One region of the Xanthomonas medicagonis genome, then DNA from elsewhere that is predicted to be linked to it. Evidence: predicted binding sites of a transcription regulator. Region 1 holds the regulator's gene; the other holds the start of a gene.
The links. The regulator FliA, encoded in region 1, starts transcription of late flagellar genes. The targets are predictions, from matches to a motif close to TAAAGTTTNNCNNNCNNNGGCCGATAA.

Region 1 (10,725 bases):
TTCGTGGACGACGCGGGACGGCTCTGGCTGCTCGCCGTGGACGGCGTGTACCTGCTGCAGCAGCCGCAATCCGATGCCGTGCCGCGGCGGGTGGAGGCATTGCCGGGCGGCGAGTATTCCGACATCCAGCAGCGCCGCGACGGCAGCCTGTGGGTCGCCGGCGCGGCCGGCGTGTTCCGCCTGCGCGGCAGCGCCTGGACACCGATCCGGTTGCTGGTCGACGGCACCTCCACGCAGTCGTGGGTGAGCAAGCTGCTGATCCAGGACGACGACCAGGTCTGGGCCGCGCTGTACCACCCGGGCGTGTGGCGGGGCCGGCTCGACGGCGACACCCTGCGCTTGCAGCGCACCGACCAGCCGCAGCTGCAGGAGCTGCAGATCTACCTGTTGCGGCGCACCGGCAACGGCTGGGTCTGGATCGGCCACAACCAGGGCCTGGACATCTACGACGGGCGCCGCTGGTCGCGCCTGACCCAGTCGCAGGGCCTGCTGTGGGACGACACCTCCGAATCGGCCTTCTTCGAGGACCGCGACGGCTCGGTGTGGATCGGCAACAGCAAGGGCGTCAGCCACGTGCTGGCGCCGCAGCGCCTGTTCCAGGGCCGCGCACCGTCGCTGACGCTGGACGAGTTCACCCGCGGCGGCCATCCGATCGCCGCCGGCGCGCGCCTGCCCTGGAACAACGAGCCGCTGCACATCGAAGTGGGCGCGCCGGACCTGTACGACGACCGCAACCGGGTCTCGTTCCGCTACCGCTTCGAAGGGGTCCACACCCGCTGGATCCACACGCCCAACTTCGAGATCGACCACCCGCCGCTGCCGCCCGGCAACTACGTGTTCGAGATCCAGTTGCTCGACGCCTACCGGCGCAGCGCCTCGGCACCGACCCGGGTGGCGTTCACGGTGGCGCCGGTGTGGTGGCGCAGCGTGCCGATGCTGACGCTGTATGCCCTGCTGTGCAGCGTGGCGGCGATGGCGGCCCTGCATTGGCGCGAACGCCGCCTGCACCGGCGCCAGCGCGAGCTGGCCGACCTGGTCGCGCTGCGCACCCAGGAACTGGAATACGACAAGCGCGAACTGGAGATCGCCCGCGCCGCGCTGGCGGTGAAGGCCACCCACGATGCGCTGACCGGCCTGCTCAATCGCGCCGGCATCCTCGAGGCGCTGGCCGCGCAGATGCAGCGCGCCCAGGTCGAGCGGCAGCCGCTGGCGGTGGCGATGATCGACCTGGACCACTTCAAGCGCATCAACGACGTGCACGGCCACCTGACCGGCGACGCGGTGCTGGTCAAGGTCGCCCTGCACCTGACCGCCAGCCTGCGCGGTTCGGACCAGATCGGCCGCTACGGCGGCGAGGAACTGCTGGGCGTGCTGCCCGGCCTGCCGATCCCCTCGCACGAGCGGCTGCAGCACCTGCGCGCGGCGATCGCCGGCCAGCCGCTGCAGATCGGCGACCTGGCGCTGGCGGTCACCGCCTCGATCGGCGTGGCCTGGTACCGGCCGGGCGAGAGCCTGCAGCAATTGCTGGCGCGTGCCGACGAGGCCCTGTACCGGGCCAAGCACCTGGGCCGCAACCGGGTCGAACTGCAGCGCTGACGCGCGGCGCCCTCCCTTGTATTCGCGGCCGGCCCGCTGGGGGCACTGTGGGAAGGACTGCAGTCCCGACGGCCTCCGAAGCCGGTGCGCTGGACGGCTTCGTTCGTCGCGGCTGAAGCCGCTCCTACAGGGACTCGCGGCCAGCCTGCCGGCTGCCGGGGTCCGCCGCCGGGCCGGGCCGCGGCATCGCTGCCGCCGTGCCGTGGGCCGCCGCCGCGCAGGCAGTGTCGACGGAACGGAACGGTCCTTGCAGGAGGCTGGGTCGACTCCCCTGCCCGGCCCTGCCCACTGCCATGTCCGAAAGCGAAGACGGCGGCGAACGCACAGAACAACCTACCGAAAAACGCCTGCGCGAGGCGCGCGAGCAGGGCAACATCCCCCAGTCGCGCGAACTGGCGACGGCGGCGGTGTTCAGCGCCGGCATCTTCGCGCTGATGGGCATGTCCGGCTCGTTGACCGCTGGCGCGGTCAGCTGGATGAAGGGCGCGCTGCGCCCGGACCCGCGCCTGCACGACAACCCGGACGCGCTGTTCGGCTATTTCGGCGAGCTGCTGCTGGGGCTGCTATGGGTGACGCTGCCGCTGGTCGGCATCTGCCTGGCCGCCGGCTTCGTCGCCCCGCTGCTGATGGGCAGCCTGCGCTTCTCCGGCAGCGCGCTGGTGCCCAAGCTCGACCGGCTCAACCCGATGGCCGGGCTGACCCGGCTGTACGGCCCGGAAAGCCTGGCCGAACTGTTCAAGTCGATGCTGCGCATGGGCTTCGTCGGCGGTGCCGCCGCCCTGTGCATCTCCAACAACGTGGACGGCCTGCGCAGCCTGATGCGGCAGCCGCTGGAGACCGCCATCGGCGACGGCCTGGGCTTCACCCTGCGCCTGCTGCTGTACACCGCCGGCGCGCTGGCGCTGCTGGCGGCGATCGACGCGCCGTACCAGAAGTGGAACCACACCCGCAAACTGAAGATGACCCGCGACGAAGTGCGCCGGGAAATGAAGGAAAGCGAGGGCAGCCCGGAGGTCAAGGGCCGCATCCGGCAGATGCAGATGCAGCTGTCGCAGCGGCGGATGATGGAGGCGGTGCCCAGCGCCGACGTGGTGCTGGTCAACCCGACCCACTACGCGGTGGCGCTGAAATACGAGGGCGGGCGCATGCGCGCGCCGACCGTGGTCGCAAAGGGCGTGGACGAGGTGGCCTTCCGGATCCGCGAGATCGGCGAACAGCACCGCGTCGCAGTGGTGTCTGCGCCACCTTTGGCACGCGCCTTGTATCGGGAAGGCGAACTCGGCAAGGAAATTCCCGTGAGACTGTATTCGGCGGTGGCGCAGATCCTCTCCTACGTGTACCAGCTGCGCGCCTGGCGCAGCGGGCCGATGCCGCCGTTGCCGCCGCTGGAGGTCGATGAATTCGCCCCGGGGAGCCAGCCATGAGCCAACCCGCCGCGCAGATGAACACGCGCAAGATGATGGACATGATCAAGCACGGGCTCGGCGCCCCGCTGATCGTGATGGCGATGCTGGCGATGGTGGTGGTGCCGCTGGCCGCGCCGGTGCTGGACGCCCTGTTCACCTTCAACATCGCCATCTCGCTGATGGTGCTGCTGGCGGTGGTGTACGTGAAGCGGCCGCTGGAGTTCAGCATCTTCCCGATCGTGCTGCTGATGACCACGATGCTGCGCCTGGCGCTGAACGTGGCCTCCACCCGCGTGATCCTGATCAACGGCCAGGACGGCCACGGCGCCGCCGGCAAGGTGATCGAGGCCTTCGGCCAGTTCGTGATCGGCGGCAACTACGCGGTCGGCATCGTGGTGTTCGCGATCCTGACCATCATCAACTTCGTGGTCATCACCAAGGGCGCCGGGCGCGTGTCGGAAGTGACCGCGCGCTTCATCCTCGACGCCATGCCCGGCAAGCAGATGGCGATCGACGCCGACCTCAACGCCGGCCTGCTGACCCGCGAGGAAGCCAAGCTGCGCCGCGAGGAAGTGCGCGAGGAAGCGGACTTCTACGGCTCGATGGATGGCGCCAGCAAGTTCATCCGCGGCGATGCCATCGCCGGCATCCTGATCCTGTTCATCAACTTGATCGGCGGCATGGCGGTCGGCGTCCTGCAGCACGGCATGCCGGTGGCGCAGGCCGCGTCCACCTATACGCTGCTGTCGATCGGCGACGGCCTGGTCGCGCAGTTGCCGGCGCTGCTGGTGTCCTCGGCGGTGGCGATGCTGGTCACCCGCGCCTCGCGCTCGCAGGACATGGGCGCCTCGATGATGGGCCAGGTGTTCGGCCAGCACAAAGCGCTGGCGGTGGCCGCGGCGATCCTGGGCCTGGTCGGCCTGGTCCCGGGCATGCCCAACGTCGCTTTCTTGACGCTGGCGCTGATCCTGGGCCTGCTGGCCTGGAAGATGTGGAAGCGCAGCCTGCTGCCGGAAGAGGCCAAGCCCGACCCGGCGCAACAGGCCGCCACGGCCGGCGCCCAGGCCAATGCCGAGCTGGGCTGGGACGAACTGCGCCCGATCGACCCGCTGGGCCTGGAGGTCGGCTACCGGCTGATCCCGCTGGTGGACAAGGCCCAGGGCGGCGAACTGATGGCGCGGATCAAGGGCGTGCGCCGCAAGCTCACCCAGGACATCGGCTTCCTGATCCCGCCGGTGCACATCCGCGACAACCTGGAACTGCCGGCCAACGCCTACCGCCTGTTGGTGCACGGCGTGCCGGTGGCCACCGCCGACATCCATCCGGACCGCGAACTGGCGCTGGACCCGGGTGGCGCGCTGGGCAAGATCGACGGCATTCCCGGCAAGGACCCCGCCTTCGGCCTGGACGCGATCTGGATCCAGCCGCACCAGCGCGCCCAGGCCGAGACCATGGGCTACACCGTGGTCGACCCGGCCACGGTGATCGCCACCCACTTGTCGCACCTGATCCGCGAACACGCCCCGGAACTGCTCGGCCACGAGGAAGTGCAGCAACTGCTGGCCACCCTGGGCAAGAGCGCGCCCAAGCTGGTCGAGGACCTCACCCCGAAGGCGCTGCCGCTGTCGGTGGTGGTGCGCGTGCTGCAGAACCTGCTGATCGAGAAGATCCCGGTGCGGCAGCTGCGCAAGATCGTCGAGGCCCTGGTCGAGCACGCCCCGCAGAGTCAGGAACCCGGCGCGCTCACCGCCGCGGTGCGCAACGCGCTGGGCCGGTTCATCGTCCAGGAAATCGCGGGTATGTCCGCCGAACTGCCGGTGTTCACCCTGGCCCCGCAATTGGAACGTGTCTTGCAGGACTCTACGCAAGGCAACGGTGCCGCACTGGAACCCGGCCTGGCCGAGCGACTGCACCAGAGCCTGGCCGAGTGCGTTGGCAAGCAGGAGGCGCGCAACGAGCCGGCGGTGGTGCTGGTGCCGGCGCAGGTCCGCGCGGCCCTGGCCAGGCTGGTCCGCCACAGCGTCCCCTCGCTGTCGGTCCTGTCCTACAGCGAGGTGCCGGAAGACAAGCGGCTGAAGCTGGTCGGGACGATTAGCTGAGGTGCGGGGAATCGGGAATCGGGAATGGGGAAGCGCAACAGCGTTCCCACAGCGGAGAGAGCAATGAGTAAGAACACCACAACCCAAGCACGGCATCGCGGCCCACCAGACGGCAGCGCAGGCGCCCCATCCATTCCCCATTCCCGATTCCCCATTCCCGGCCTCCACCCATGAAGATCAAACGCTTCGTAGCTCCCGACATGCGCACCGCGTTCCGCATGGTGCGCGACGAGCACGGTCCGGATGCGGTGATCCTGTCCAACCGTCGGACCGACGAGGGCATCGAGATCGTCGCCGCCAGCAACTACGACGAGGCGCTGGTGCAGCAGGCGCTGGACGCGGTGCGTCCGGACGAGACCGCGCGGCTGCCGGTGTCGGCCGCCAACCCGGCGCCGCGCCCGGCCAAGGCTTCGGCCAATCCGGCGATGGCGATGATGGCCGCGATCAGCCAGCGCCGCGCCCCGGCCGCCGGCCAGGCGAACCCGGCGCCCGCGGCGCAGGCCGCGCCGGCGCGGCCGCTGACCCAGCCGGCCGCGATCGCCGCCTCGGCGATGCCCGCCGGCACCGCGCCCGCGCCGAGCCGCCCCGCCGCCCCGAGCCGTCCGGCCGCTGCGCCGCCCGCCCCGGTGGCCGACACCGCCCCGTTCGCCGAATTCCGCATTCCCGAAGACGTGTTCCGCAACGCGCCGATCAGCGTGCCGATGCCCAGCCCGTTCGCCGCCCCGGCCGTGCCCGCCAGCGCCGCCGCCGCGGTGCCGGCCTGGCTCGAGGACATCGCCGCGGTGGCGCTGACTCCGACCGCCGCTCCCGCCGCCCCGGCGCCGGCCGCCGCGGCCGCGCCGCAGGCCGCCGCGAGCGCCGGGATCCCGACGGCGCCGGCGCTGGCGCCGGTGCCGAGCTTCCCGGCCGCGCAGAACGACGAACAATTGACTCAGCTGCGCGACGAACTGGCGCTGATGCGGCAGATGATCGAGCGCGAGATGAACCGCCTCACCGATGAACGTCTGCGCGGCTCGCCGGTGCGTGCCCAGGCGCTGGAGCTGATGGACGACTACGGCTTCGACAGCGGCATCACCCGCGACGTGGTCATGCAGATCCCCGCCGACCTGGAGCTGCACCGCGGCCGCGGGCTGATGCTGGGCCTGCTGTCCAAGCGCCTGCCGATCGCCGCGCTGGACCCGCTCGAGGAAGGCGGGGTGATCGCCCTGATCGGCCCCACCGGCGCCGGCAAGACCACCACCATCGCCAAGCTGGCCTCGCGCTTCCTGGAGCGCCACGCCGCCCGCGACGTGGCCCTGGTCACCACCGACACGGTCCGCGTCGGCGGCCGCGAACAGCTGCACAGCTACGGCCGCCAGCTCGGCATCGCCGTGCACGAGGCCGACAGCGACGCCGCCCTGCAGCAGCTGCTGGAGCGCCTGCGCGACTACAAGCTGGTGCTGATCGACACCGCCGGCATGGGCCAGCGCGACCGCGCCCTGGTCGCGCAGTTGCACTGGCTGCGCGCCTCGCGAGTGGTCCGGTCCTTGCTAGTACTCCCTGCCAATGCCCATTTCTCCGACCTGGACGAGGTGGTGCGCCGGTTCGCCGGCGCCGATCCGCAGGGGGTGATCTTGACCAAGCTGGATGAAACCGGGCGGTTTGGCAGTGCCCTGTCGGTGGTCGCGGACCACCGGCTTCCCATCACCTGGGTGACCGATGGTCAGCGCGTGCCGGACGACCTGCACCGCGCCAACGCCGCCAGCCTGGTATTGCGCCTTGAAGATTTGCGGCGCGCTGCCGATAAGCCCTGTACTCCGGAGCAGACCCATGCCGTCGCGTGATTACGTCAACCTGACCAATGCCTTCCCCCTGTCGGCAACGCGCAGCGAGCCGCTGGGCCCGGTGCGCACCATCGCCGTGACCGGCGGCAAGGGCGGCGTCGGCAAGACCAACATCTCGGTCAACCTGTCCATGGCGCTGGCCGACATGGGCAAGCGCACCCTGCTGCTGGACGCCGACCTCGGCCTGGCCAACGTCGACGTGCTACTCGGGCTGACCCCCAAGTTCACCCTCGCCGACCTGGTCGCCGGGCGCTGCACCCTGGAAGAGGTGCTGATCGACATGCCCAACGGCCTGATGGTGGTGCCCGCCGCCTCCGGCCGCCGGCACATGGCCGAACTGCCGCCGGCGCAGCACGTCGGCCTGGTCAACGTGTTCTCCGAGCTGCAGCGCGAGCTCGACGTGATGATCATCGACACCGCAGCCGGCATCACCGACAGCGTGCTGACCTTCTGCCAGGCCGCGCAGGACGCGGTGGTGGTGGTCTGCGACGAACCGGCCTCGATCACGGACGCCTACGCCCTGATCAAGGTGCTCTCGCGCGAACGCGGCGTGGACCGGGTGCAGATCGTGGCCAACATGGTCCGCGACCTCAACGAAGGCCGCCTGCTGTACGACAAGCTGAGCCGGGTGTGCGAGAAGTTCCTCGGCGACGTGTCGCTGAACTACCTGGGCTGCGTGCCGCAGGACGACTGGCTGCGCCTGTCGGTGCAGCGCCAGCAGCCGGTGGTCAAGGCCTACCCGTCCAGCCCGTCGGCGCAGGCGATCGCCGAGATCGCCCGCCGCACCGCGCGCTGGCAGGCCCCGACCGCGCCGCGCGGCAACGTCGAGTTCTTCGTCGAACGGATCATCCAGCGGGGGGTCGCCGCATGAACGCCGCCGCCCAGTACCGCGCCGTGCAGCGCAACAGCGCCAACGACTACATCACCCAGCATTCGGACCTGGTGCGGCGCATCGCCCACCACCTGGCGGCGCGGCTGCCGGCCAGCGTCGAGATCGACGACCTGATCCAGGCCGGCATGATCGGCCTGATCGAGGCCTCGCGCAGCTACGATGCCGACCAGGGCGCCTCGTTCGAGACCTACGCCTCGATCCGCATCCGCGGCTCGATGATCGACGAGATCCGCCGCGGCGACTGGGTGCCGCGCTCGGTGCACCGCCGCGCCCGCGACGCCGCCTCGGCGATCCGCAAGATCGAGCAGAGCACCGGCCGCGCCGCCGCCGCCAACGAAGTGGCCGCGGCGATGGACATGCCGCTTCCCGAATACCTGCGCTTGATGGAAGATGCCGCACGCGGCCAGGTGCTGAGCCTGGAGTCGCGGGTCGAGGACCATGGCGAACTGGACACCATCGCCAAGGGCGGCCCCAATCCGCAGCAGATGCTGGAACGCAGCGAATTCGGCCGCGAGCTGGGCAAGGCGATCGCGCAGTTGCCCGAACGCGAGCAGCTGGTGCTGTCGCTGTACTACGAGCAGGAACTGAACCTGAAGGAAATCGGCGCGGTGCTCGGTGTCAGCGAGTCGCGCGTGTGCCAGATCCACGGCCAGGCCACGGTCCGGTTGCGCGGGCGCCTCAAGGCGTTCGAAGCGGCCGACGCCGGCCTGGAAGACGAAGAATAAGACCCAAGGAGTAAGCGGTGAACAAGAACATGCGGATTTTGATCGTGGACGATTTCTCGACGATGCGACGCATCGTCAAGAATCTGCTCGGCGATCTGGGCTTCACCAACACCGCCGAGGCCGAAGACGGCAACAGCGCCCTCGCCGCGCTGCGCTCGGCACCGTTCGAGTTCGTGGTCACCGACTGGAACATGCCCGGCATGACCGGCATCGACCTGCTGCGCAACATCCGCGCCGACGACAAGCTCAAGCACCTGCCGGTGCTGATGGTGACCGCCGAGGCCAAGCGCGAGCAGATCATCGAGGCCGCGCAGTGCGGCGTGAACGGCTACATCATCAAGCCGTTCACCGCGCAGACGCTGCAGGAGAAGCTGGGCAAGATCTTCGAACGTCTGGGAGCGACCGCCTAAATGGAAGCCACCGCCGAACGTACCGCCCTGATCGAACGCCTGCAAGGCGCCCTGGACGCGCTGGAGAACGGCGACGAGGCCGGCTGGCGCAGGGAGATCGACACCCTCGCCGCCTGGCGCACGCGACCGATGATGCAGGGCCTGAGCCGGCTCGCCCGCGACCTGGGCCAGGCGCTCGGCGAACTGCCGGTGGTGCCCAGCGAGGCCGGCGAACTGGACGACGCCTGCTCGCGCCTGGACCACGTGGTGGAGATGACCGAACAGGCCAGCCACCGCACCCTGGACCTGGCCGAGGAATGCCGCGCGCTGGCCAACCAGCTCAGCGCCGGCGGCCTCAGCGGCGACCAGAGCGAGATCCTCGACAAGATCCGCCACAACCTCACCGAGATGGCCCTGGCGCAGAGCTTCCAGGACCTGACCGGGCAGATCATCCGCCGCGTCGCCACCATCGTGCGCCGCGTGCACGAAGGCTTCGGCGCGCTGGGACTGCCGCCGAAGGACGACAACAAGAAGGCCGACGGCGGCCTGGCCGGCCCCGCGCTGGCCGGACTGGACCGTCACGGCGTGTCGCAGAACGACGCCGACGACCTTTTGTCAGGACTGGGACTGTAATTTTATGAGCGCCGTACCCGACGACATCGCTGCCGACTTCATCATCGAGGCCCAGGAGATCCTGGACCGGCTCGGCGAGCAATTGGTGTCGCTGGAGCAGGCGCCCGAGGACAGCGGCCAGCTCAACGCGGTGTTCCGCGGCTTCCACACGCTCAAGGGCGGCGCCGGCTTCCTGGCGATCACCCCGATGGTGGAGCTGTGCCACGCCGCCGAGGACACCCTCGGCCAGGCCCGCGCCGGCCAGGCCACCCTGCAGGCACGGCACTTCGACGCCGCGCAGCAGTCGCTGGACTACCTGCAGTCGATGCTCGACGCGTTCGGCAGCGGCAACGAACCGCCGCGCGCGCCGGCGTCGCTGATCGCGCAGTTCGCCACCAGCGGCGAAGAGACGGCGGTGGTGGCGGCCAAGCCCGCCGCCGCGCCGGCCAAGGCCGCGGGCGCCGGCGACGACCTGATCGACGACGACGAATTCGAGGCGCTGCTGGACCAGTTGCATGGCGACGCGCCGCCCGCGGCCACGCCGCAGGCGCTGCAGCCGCCGCCGCGCGCGCCCAGCGCCGCGCCCAAGGCGGCCGCCGCGCCGGCCAAGGCCGCCGAACCCGAACACACCGTGCGCGTGGACACCAAGCGCCTGGACGCGATCGTGAACCTGATCGGCGAACTGGTGCTGTCGCGCAACCGGCTCAAGACCCTGCGCGTGCGCCTGCGCGACGAGGAACTGGACCGCGCGGTCAGCAGCCTGGACATCGCCACCGCGCGCCTGCAGTCGGCGGTGATGCGCACGCGCATGCAGCCGGTCGGCAAGGTGTTCTCGCGCTTTCCCAAGGTGGCGCGCGACGTCGCCCGCTCGCTCAACAAGGAAGTGGACCTGGAACTGGTCGGCGCCGAGACCGAACTGGACCGCAACCTGGTCGAGGCCCTGGCCGACCCGCTGGTGCACCTGGTGCGCAACGCGATCGACCACGGCATCGAGACCCCGGCGCTGCGCGAGGCCACCGGCAAGCCGCGCGGCGGCCACGTGCGCCTGTCGGCGCAGCAGGAAGGCGACTACGTCAGCATCGAGGTGCAGGACGACGGCGCCGGCATCGATCCGGAGCGGCTGCGCGCCAAGGCCCGCGAGAAGGGCCTGATCGATCCCGAGGCCGCCGCGCGCCTGACCACC
Region 2 (9,465 bases), 2.6 Mb from region 1:
GCGGTGCTGGCCTCTTCCACCAGCGCCACGTTCTGCTGGGTGGTCTCGTCCATCCTGGCGATGGTCTGGTTGACCTGTTCGATGCCGTGCGCCTGCTCGCGCGAGGCCGCGGAGATGTGGCCCATGATGTCGGTGACGTGCTGCACGCTGGCCACCACCTGGTCCATGGTGGCGCCGGCCTTGTGCACCAGCGCGGCGCCGTGGCTCACGCGTTGCACCGAATCGTCGATCAGGGTCTTGATCTCCTTGGCGGCGCTGGAGGCGCGATGGGCGAGGGTGCCCACTTCGGAGGCGACCACGGCGAAGCCCTTGCCCTGCTCGCCGGCGCGCGCGGCTTCCACCGCGGCGTTGAGCGCGAGGATGTTGGTCTGGAAGGCGATGCCGTCGATGACCGAGATGATGTCGGAGATGCGCTTGGACGCGGCCTCGATGCCGTTCATGGTGTCCACCGCCTGGCCGACCACGTCGCGGCCTTCGGTCGCCACGCCGGCCGCGCCCAGCGCCAGTTGGTTGGCGCGCTGGGCGTGCTCGGCGTTCTGCTTCACGGTGGAGGTCAGTTCCTCCATCGAGGCGGCGGTTTCCTCCAGGCTGGCCGCCTGCTGCTCGCTGCGCTGCGCCAGCTCCTGGTTGCCGCTGGCGATGTCCTCGGCGGCGAAGCCGATGCTGTTGGTGCTGCGCTGGATGTGGGCGACGATGTCGGTGAGCTGGCGCACGGTGCTGTTGGCGTCGTCGCGCATGGTCGCGAACACGCCGTGGAAGTGGCCGCTCATGCGCACGGTGAGGTCGCCGTCGGCGATGCTGCGCAGCAGGGCGGAGAACTTGGCCAGGTTGGTGTCGGCGGTGGCCATCATGGTGTCGAGGTTCTCGACCATGGTGCGGAACGCGTGCTCGAACTTCTCCGGCTGCCCGCGATGGGCGAAGTCGCCGGCGCAGGCGGCTTCGGCCAGCGCCTGGATCTGCACGTTGATCGCGTGCAGGTTCTGCTTCACCCGCTGCATGGCGGCGGTGATCGCGGCCTTCTCGCCGGGGTAGGGGGCGATGTCCTGGCTGAGGTCGCCGATCGCGTAGCGGCCCATCACCTCGGTGATGCGCAACTGGGTCTGCACGTGCGCGTCGACCAGGGCATTGGTGTCGGCGACCATGCGCCCGTACTCGCCGGGGAAGCGCTGCGCGTCCATGCGGTAGCTGATGGCGCCGGCGTCGTGGCGGGTGGCCATCTCGCGCTGCGCGGAGATGACCTCGTGCAGGCGCCGCTGCATCTGCTGCATCGCGCGCAGCAGCTGCCCGGATTCGTCGTTGGCGGTGGCGGTGTCGGGGCTGCCCAGGTCGCCGGCGCCGATGCGCTCGGCCAGGCGCAGCGCCTGCCGCAGCGGCAGCACCACGCTGCGGGTGAGCCCGATCGCGATGGCGGTGCCCAGCAGCAGGGCCAGCACGGTGCAGCCGATCATGAGCAGAGCGAAGCCGCGCGCGGTGGCCATCGCCTCCTTGGCGGCCTGGCGGTTCTTGGCCTCCTGCAGGTCGATGAAGGCGTTGATGCTGGCCAGCCAGTCGACGAAGGCCGGACGCGCCTGCTGCAGCAGCAGCGTGCGCGCCTGCGCGTCGTCGCCGGCCTGGCGCAGGCCGCGCACCTGCGCGATCAGCGGCATGGTGCGCTGTTCCACGCCCTGGATGCGCTGCAGGATGGCCTTCTCCCGCGGATCGGTGGAGGCGGCGAGCAGCGCGTCGAGCGGTTGCGCCGAGCGCCGGTAGTCCGCGGCCAGCTTGTCGATCAGTTGCTCGGTGGCCTGGCGGCCGGCCGCGTCGTCCAGCAGTACCACGTCGCGCAGGGCGATGGCGCGGTCGTGCACGCTGCCGCGGAAGTTGATCGCGTAGCGCTGCTTGACGCTGTTGACCTCGTTGATGGCGGTCAGGCGCCGGTCGATGCTGTGGACGCGCTGGATGCCGACCACGGTGAGCAGGACCATCAGCACGATGATCGAGAGGAAGCCGAGGGCCAGGCGCTGGCCGATGCGCAGATTCGAGAAGGCGTGCATGGAGGGGGAAGCCGGCGTAGAGAGGGGAATCCGGCGGTGAGTGGCGACGGAAGAGCGATCCGGTTGCCAGTGGCCGCGCGGTGTGCGGGAGCGCATGGATAGCGGCGTGCGGCCGGGGAACTGAAGCGCGCCGCGCTGCCCTCGCCGAATCCGAGGGTGGTACCAGGGCGCCTAGCGCCACCATTCCCTATGCCCGCTTCCCGATTCCCCGGCCGCCAGGTCGCCACGACAGGACGCTCGCACACGCCTGCCTATACTCGGCCGGTGTTCTCCAACCAGGCCGACCGCATGCAGCCTTCCTCTGCCTCCACCGCCGGCGCCGCGCCTGGCAGCCTCCGCCGCTCGGTGTCCAACACGCTCAAGGGCTCGGCCGGCAACCTGGTCGAGTGGTACGACGTCTACGTCTACTCGGTGTTCGCCACCTATTTCGAGTCGCAGTTCTTCTCCAAGGAAGACGCGAACGCCAAGCTCTACATCTGGGCGATCTTCGCGGTGACCTTCCTGATGCGGCCGATCGGCGCCTGGTACTTCGGCCGCTTCGCCGACCGCTACGGCCGCCGCCTGGCGCTGACGGTGTCGGTCTCGGTGATGGCGGCCTGCTCGTTCGTGATCGCGGTGACGCCGACCGTGGCCAGCATCGGCGCCGCCGCGGCGGTGGTGCTGGTGCTGGCGCGGCTGCTGCAGGGCTTCGCCACCGGCGGCGAATACGGCACCAGCGCCACCTACATGTCCGAGGCGGCGATCCCCGGGCGGCGCGGCTTCCTGTCCTCGTTCCACTACGTCACCCTGGTCGGCGGCCACGTGCTGGCGCAGGCGGTGCTGCTGGTGATGCTGCACTTCTTCGACAAGGGCCAGGTCTCCGAATGGGGCTGGCGCGTGGCCTTCGGCCTGGGCGGCGTCGGCGCGCTGGTGGTGTTCTGGCTGCGGCGCACGATGGACGAATCGCTGACCGCCGAGCAGATCGCCGCGGCCAAGCAGGGCGGGGCCAAGGCCTCCGGCTCGCTGCACGAACTGTTCGTGCACCAGTGGCGCCCGCTGCTGCTGTGCTTCCTGGTCACCGCCGGCGGCACCGTGGCCTTCTACACCTATTCGGTGACCGGGCCGAAGATGATCCAGACCGCGTTCGCCGGTGGCGACGTGATGGCCGGCACCGTGATCAACCTGGTCGCGCTGACCGTGCTGATGCTGATGCAGCCGGTCGGCGGCTGGCTGTCGGACATCGTCGGGCGCAAGACGCTGCTGGTGTTCTTCGGCATCGGCGGCGTGCTCTACACCTGGTTCCTGGTGATGGAACTGCCCAAGCAGAGCGACTGGCTGGCCGCGTTCGCGATCCTGACCGGCGGCTTCGTGATCCTCACCGGCTACACCTCGATCAACGCGGTGGTGAAGGCCGAACTGTTCCCGACCCACATCCGCGCCCTGGGCGTGGGCCTGGGCTACGCGCTGGCCAACTCGGCCTTCGGCGGCACCGCGCCGCTGCTGTACCAGGCGTCGTTGAAGACCGGCCATGTGAGTACCTTCGCCTGGTACGCCACCGCGGTGATCGCGGTGTCGCTGGTGGTGTACGTGTTCTTCCTGACCAACAAGGGCTCGAACTGGCTGGACCACGAGGGCGAGATGCACGCGCGTCGGCGCTGACCGCGGGCGGCGGCGCGGTGCCGTCCGGACGGACGGCACGAACGCTGAACGGAGCACCCGCGCCGGCGCGTGCGCCTGGCCGTCCCGGCGCCGTCCATGCGACGGCGCCGGGACGACTCGGGTACCATGCAGCCCCCTTACGGGCGTTCCCCCATGGCCGATTCAGACAAGACTCCCTCCTCCCCGGTGACCCAGGCGCAGGCCGAAGACGCCGTGCGCACCCTGCTGCGCTGGGCCGGCGAAGACCCCACCCGCGAGGGCCTGCTGGACACCCCGCGGCGCGTGGCCGAAGCCTACGGCGACTGGTTCAGCGGCTACCGCGCCGACCCGCGCGAGTACCTGATGCGCACCTTCGAGGAAGTGGCCGGCTACGACGAGCTGATCGTGCTGCGCGACATCGAGTACGAAAGCCACTGCGAACACCACATGGCGCCGATCATCGGCAAGGTCCATGTCGGTTACCTGCCGCGCGGCAAGGTGGTGGGCATCAGCAAGCTGGCGCGCGTGGTCGAGGCCTACGCGCGGCGCTTCCAGGTGCAGGAGAAGATGACCGCGCAGATCGCGCAGTGCATCCAGGACGTGCTGCAGCCGCTGGGCGTGGGCGTGGTGGTGGAAGGCGCGCACGAGTGCATGACCACCCGCGGCATCCACAAGCGCGGCGTCAGCATGGTCACCTCGAAGATGCTCGGCACCTTCCGCGAGGACGCGCGCACCCGCGCCGAGTTCCTGCGCTTCATCGACGGCGGCGTGCGCTGAGCGTGCCGTATGCGTTGCCGCGTTAACCCGTCCGCGCCGTCGCCACGCCCGTTGCGCCGCGCTCCTTCGGCATGAAGCACCGCGCCCGTATCGCCCGCTACCGCACGCTGCGCGAGCAGCCGCTGTGGAAGCTGCTCGCCGCCGACCAGGCGCCGGAGGTGATCGGCCTGCTGCAGACCCTGCTGCTGGAAACGGAGCGGCGGCTGCCGGCGGCGGTGCTGCACGAGCGCCTGCAGCGCATGCTCGACGAGCTCAATGCCGACGAGCTGTCGCGCGAACTGCCGCGCACCGCGCAGGCCTACGTGGCGCACTGGCTGGCGCAGGGCTGGCTGGAGCGCCGGCTGCCGGACGGCGCGCAGCAGGAGGAGTACGAACTGTCCACCCAGGCCGCGCAGGCGATCCGCTTCGCCGATGGCCTGGAACACGCGCGCGGCGCGGCCACCGAAAGCCGCCTGGCGCTGGTGATGCAGCAGTTGGCGCAGTTGGCGGCGCTGACCGAGACCAACCCCGATGCGCGGCTGTCGGCGCTGCGCGACGAGCGCGACCGCATCGACGCGGAGATCGCGCGGGTGACCAAGGGCAAGGTCGCGGCGCTGGACGGCAAGCGCGCGCTGGAGCGCGCGCGCCAGGTGATCGCGCTGGCCGACGAGCTCACCGAGGACTTCCGCCGCGTGCGCGACGACTTCGAGCAGCTCAATCGCGATTTCCGCGAGCGCATCATCGACGACGAGGGCGAGCGCGGCGAGATCCTGGGCAAGCTGTTCGAGGGCGTGGACGTGATCGGCGACAGCGATGCCGGCCGCAGTTTCCAGGCGTTCTGGGCCTTGCTCAACGACGCCGAACAGAGCGCCCAGCTCGACGCGGCGCTGGAGACGGTGCTGTCGCGCGGCTTCGCGCGCAAGCTCGATCGGCGCGAGCGCGGTTTCCTGCGCGGCCTGACCGGCACCATGCTCGAACGCGGCGGCCAGGTGCACGACGTGATGCAGCATTTCGCGCGCAGCCTGCGCGGCTTCGTGCAGAGCCGCGGCTATCTGGAACAGCGCCGGCTCAACCAGTTGCTCAAGCAGGCGCAGGCCGAGGCGCTGGCGCTGCGCGACCACATTCCCGCGCAGCGCGGCATCGGCCGCGACCTCAACCTGACCACCAGCCGCCTGCGCTCGTTGGCGCAGTGGCGCCTGCACGACCCACGCCAGCAGCAGGTCGAGGGTGGCATCCAGCGCAACGAGGCGGCGGCGATCTCGCTGGACAGCGTCGGCGACCTGGTCGCGCAGTCGGAAATCGACTTCCGCAGCCTGCGCCGCGACCTGTTTGACCTGCTCGGCGAGCAGCCGCAGTTGTCCATCGCCCAGGTCCTGGCCCAGCGCGAGGCCAGCCAGGGCCTGGGCAGCGTGATCGGCTACCTGTCGCTGGGCACGCGCCATGGCGTGGTCGCCGCCGATCAGCACGAGATCGCGCAATGGCGCGGCGGCGACGGCCAGTGGCGCCGCGCGCGCATTCCGTTGGTGTGGTTCACCCAGGAGAAACGCCATGAACTGGCATGACGACACGTTGGATGGCGACCAGGAACGCGTGCCCGAGGCGGCCGACGACGCGGCGCCCGAGGCCGGCACCGGCCTGTTTCCTGGCGACAGCGGGCGCCTGCCGGTGGAGGCGCGACGCGCGCTGTGCCAGTTGCTCAGCGGCCCCAGCGTGGACGCGCAGCGCCACAGCAAGCTGTGGCCGGCGCTGTTGCGCAGCGAGGCGCCGATCCGCAGCGCGCTGGCCGACCTGTTCCTGGAACTGGTGCTGGACCGCGAGGCCGGCATCGCCTTCACCCGCCAGGCCGACACCGGCGAACTGGAAGCGCCGGTGCTGCTGCGCTCGGCGCCGCTGACCTTCATCGATTCGGTGCTGCTGCTGTACCTGCGCCAGCAACTGGCCGAGGCCGACGCGCGCGGCGTGCGCGCGGTGGTGGAGGAAGCGCAGCTCGGCGAGGCGCTGGCGGTGTACGAGAAGAATCTCTCCACCGACCGCGCCGGCTTCCTGCGCCGGGTCGGCAATGCCGTGCAGAAGATGAAGGACAACCACATCCTGACCCGCCTGCGTGGCGAGGACGACCGCTATGAGGCTTCTCCGGCGCTGAAGCTGCTGTTCTCGGCCGAGGACGTGGCCGCGCTGGCGCAGGTCTATCGCCAGTTGCGCGAAGGCCCGGGCGGCGAGGACGACGCCGAGACGACGCAGGACGCCTGAGCCGCGCCGGCTCGGGGTCGGTACCTTGCCGGCATCGGCATCGGCATCGGCTTGGTTCCGCGCGCCCCCGTCCCTAGACTGTGCGGATGAAATCCTCCGCTTCCACGCCCGCCCTGTTCGCCGGCGATCTGCCCGATCCACGTCTCCAGCAATTCCGCATGCGCCGCCTGCAGGTGCACAACTGGGGCACGTTCTCCGGCCTGACCGAGATCCCGATCGCGGAGCGCGGCTTCCTGTTCGTCGGCCGTTCCGGCTCGGGCAAGTCCACCCTGCTCGATGCGATGTCGGCGCTGCTGACGCCGCCGAGCATCGTCGATTTCAACGCCGCCGCGCGCGAGGCCGAGCGCAGCGGCCGCGACCGCAACCTGGTGTCCTACGTGCGCGGCGCCTGGGCCGACCAGCACGACAGCGAATCGGGCGAGATCGCCACCCAGTACCTGCGCAAGGGCGCCACCTGGACCGCGCTGGTGCTGGAATACCGCGACGGCGAGCACCGCGTGGTCAGCCTGGTGCGGCTGTTCTGGATCGCCGGCAACGGCACCGCCGCGGCCGACGTGCGCAAGCACTACATGGTGGCCGAGCGCGCGTTCGACATCGCCACCGACCTGGACGGTTTCGACCTGGACCTGCGCAAGCTCAAGCAGCGCCTGCACGACGTGCACCATTTCGACAGCTTCGCCGGCTATGCCGAACGCTTCCGCCACCAGCTCGGCATCGGCAACGAGATGGCGCTGCGGCTGCTGCACAAGACCCAGTCGGCGAAGAACCTCGGTGACCTCAACGCCTTCCTGCGCGGCTTCATGCTCGAGGAGCCGAAGACCTTCGACGCGGCCGAGCGGCTGGTCGGCGACTTCGCTGAACTCGACGGCGCGCACCAGGCGGTGGTCACCGCGCGGCGCCAGGTCGAGACCCTGCTGCCGGCGCGCGCGCACCACGCCGACCTGATGGCGGTGCGCCGCCAGCGCAGCGAACTGGACGAACTCAAGCTCGGCATCGACAGCTACCGCGAGCAACGCCGGCTGGCGCTGCTGGATGCGCGGCTGCAGGAACTGGATACCCAGGACCGCGGCCTGGCCGGCGAGGAAGGGCAACGCCGCGCCGCGCTGGAGAACCATCAGCGGCGCCTGGACGATCTGGAAGCGCAGCGCCGCGCGCAGGGCGGCGAGCGCATCGATGCGCTGGAACGCGAGCGCGGCCAGCTCGAAGCCGAGCGCGACCGCCGCGCCGCCAAGCGCACCCAGGCCGAGCAGGCCTGCCGCCAGCTCGAGCAGACCCTGGCCGGCAGCGCGCATGGCTTCGCCGAGCAGGCCGCCCAGGCGCGCGCGGCGCTGGAGGACGGCACCCGCGCGGCCGCCGAACTCGACGAGGCGATCGGCCAGCGCATCGCCGGCAAGGCCGAGGACGCCAAGCGCTTCGCCGAGGTGCGCGCCGAGATCGAGGCGCTCAAGCGCAACCCCTCCAACATTCCCGCGCCGATGCAGGCGCTGCGCGCGCGCCTGAGCGCCGACACCGGTGTGCCCGAGGCCGCCCTGCCGTTCGTCGGCGAGTTGCTGCAGGTGCGCAGCGAGGAATCCGACTGGCGCGGCGCCATCGAGCGCGTGCTGCACGGCTTCGCGCAATCGTTGCTGGTGGACGAGCGTCACTATGCCGACGTGGCCGACTGGGTCAATCGCACCCACCTGGGCATCCGCCTGGTCTACTACCGGGTCCGCGACAACGAACACGCGCTGGCGGCGCGCGCGCCGGCCGCGGGTTCGCTGCTGCACAAGCTGGAGGTGCGCGAGCACGCCTTCGCCGGCTGGCTGCGCCGCGAACTGGGCAAGCGCTTCGACTACGACTGCGTGGACAGCGCCAAGGCGTTGCGCCATGCCGAGCGCGCCATCACCCGCGAAGGCCAGGTCAAGCATCCGGGCGAGCGTTACGAGAAGGACGACCGGCATGCGGTGAACGACCGCCGGCGCTGGCTGCTGGGGTTCGACAACCGCGACAAGCTGGCCTTGTTCGAGGAAGAAGGCCTGGCGCTGGCGCAGCGCATCGCCGCCTGCGACGCCGACGTGGCCGCATTGCGCGCGCGCCGCGAACGCGACGGCGCGCGGCGCCTGGCCCAGCACACCCTGGCCAACCTGGCCTGGGACGAGATCGACGTGGCCGCGCCGCTGCAGCGCCTGGACGACATCGCCACGGCGCTGCGCCAGTTGCGCGAGGGCGACGCCAACCTGCGCGCGCTGGGCGAGGCGATCGACCATGCGCGCGCCGACATCAAGCAGGCCGAGCGCACCTTCGAGGGCGTGCGGACGGAGCGCATCACCCTCGGTGCCGAACGGTCGCGGCTGGAAAAGCAGCGGCTGCACTGCGCCGACGCGGACGCGCGCGTGGTCACGCCCCTGCAGCGGCAGGGATTGGACGAGCGCCTCGCGGGCCTCGGCGTGCTGAGTCTGGACAATCTCGAGGCGCATTTCCGCCAGATCGGCAATGCCCTCGTCGAGCAGACCAGCGCCAGCGACAAGGAACACAACCGCCTGGAGCAGCTGCTGCTCGGCTGCTTCCGCCGCTATTGCCAGCAGTGGCCCGAGGACAGCGGCGATTTCACCGTGAACCTGAGCAGCGCCGAGGATTTCCTCGCGCGCCTGCAGCGCCTGGAACGCGATGGCCTGCCGCAGCACGAGGCGCGCTTCTTCGAGCTGTTGCAGAGCCAGAGCAAGAACAACCTGCTGGCCCTGCAGCGGCATACCGCCGAGGCGCGCAAGTCGATCGCCCAACGCCTGGACGAGGTCAACGCCAGCCTGGAACAGGTGCCGTTCAACCGCGG

Region 2: a site for FliA is predicted at 2,132-2,158, ahead of AB3X07_RS00945 (methyl-accepting chemotaxis protein). Genes of this name have one in related genera too.

Annotation. Positions count from the first base shown of each region.
Region 1 covers NZ_CP162488.1:2,778,099-2,788,823, forward strand. Annotated here, with positions in the region: gene AB3X07_RS11735 (diguanylate cyclase) at 1-1,596, shown strand, start outside; gene flhB (flagellar biosynthesis protein FlhB) at 1,890-3,020, shown strand; gene flhA (flagellar biosynthesis protein FlhA) at 3,017-5,101, shown strand; gene flhF (flagellar biosynthesis protein FlhF) at 5,272-6,924, shown strand; gene AB3X07_RS11755 (MinD/ParA family ATP-binding protein) at 6,911-7,795, shown strand; gene AB3X07_RS11760 (RNA polymerase sigma factor FliA) at 7,792-8,541, shown strand; gene cheY (chemotaxis response regulator CheY) at 8,559-8,951, shown strand; gene AB3X07_RS11770 (protein phosphatase CheZ) at 8,952-9,563, shown strand; gene AB3X07_RS11775 (chemotaxis protein CheA) at 9,568-10,725, shown strand, end outside.
Region 2 covers NZ_CP162488.1:199,477-208,941, forward strand. Annotated here, with positions in the region: gene AB3X07_RS00945 (methyl-accepting chemotaxis protein) at 1-2,033, opposite strand, end outside; gene AB3X07_RS00950 (MFS transporter) at 2,322-3,671, shown strand; gene folE (GTP cyclohydrolase I FolE) at 3,825-4,427, shown strand; gene AB3X07_RS00960 (DUF3375 domain-containing protein) at 4,499-5,968, shown strand; gene AB3X07_RS00965 (DUF4194 domain-containing protein) at 5,955-6,656, shown strand; gene AB3X07_RS00970 (ATP-binding protein) at 6,743-9,465, shown strand, end outside.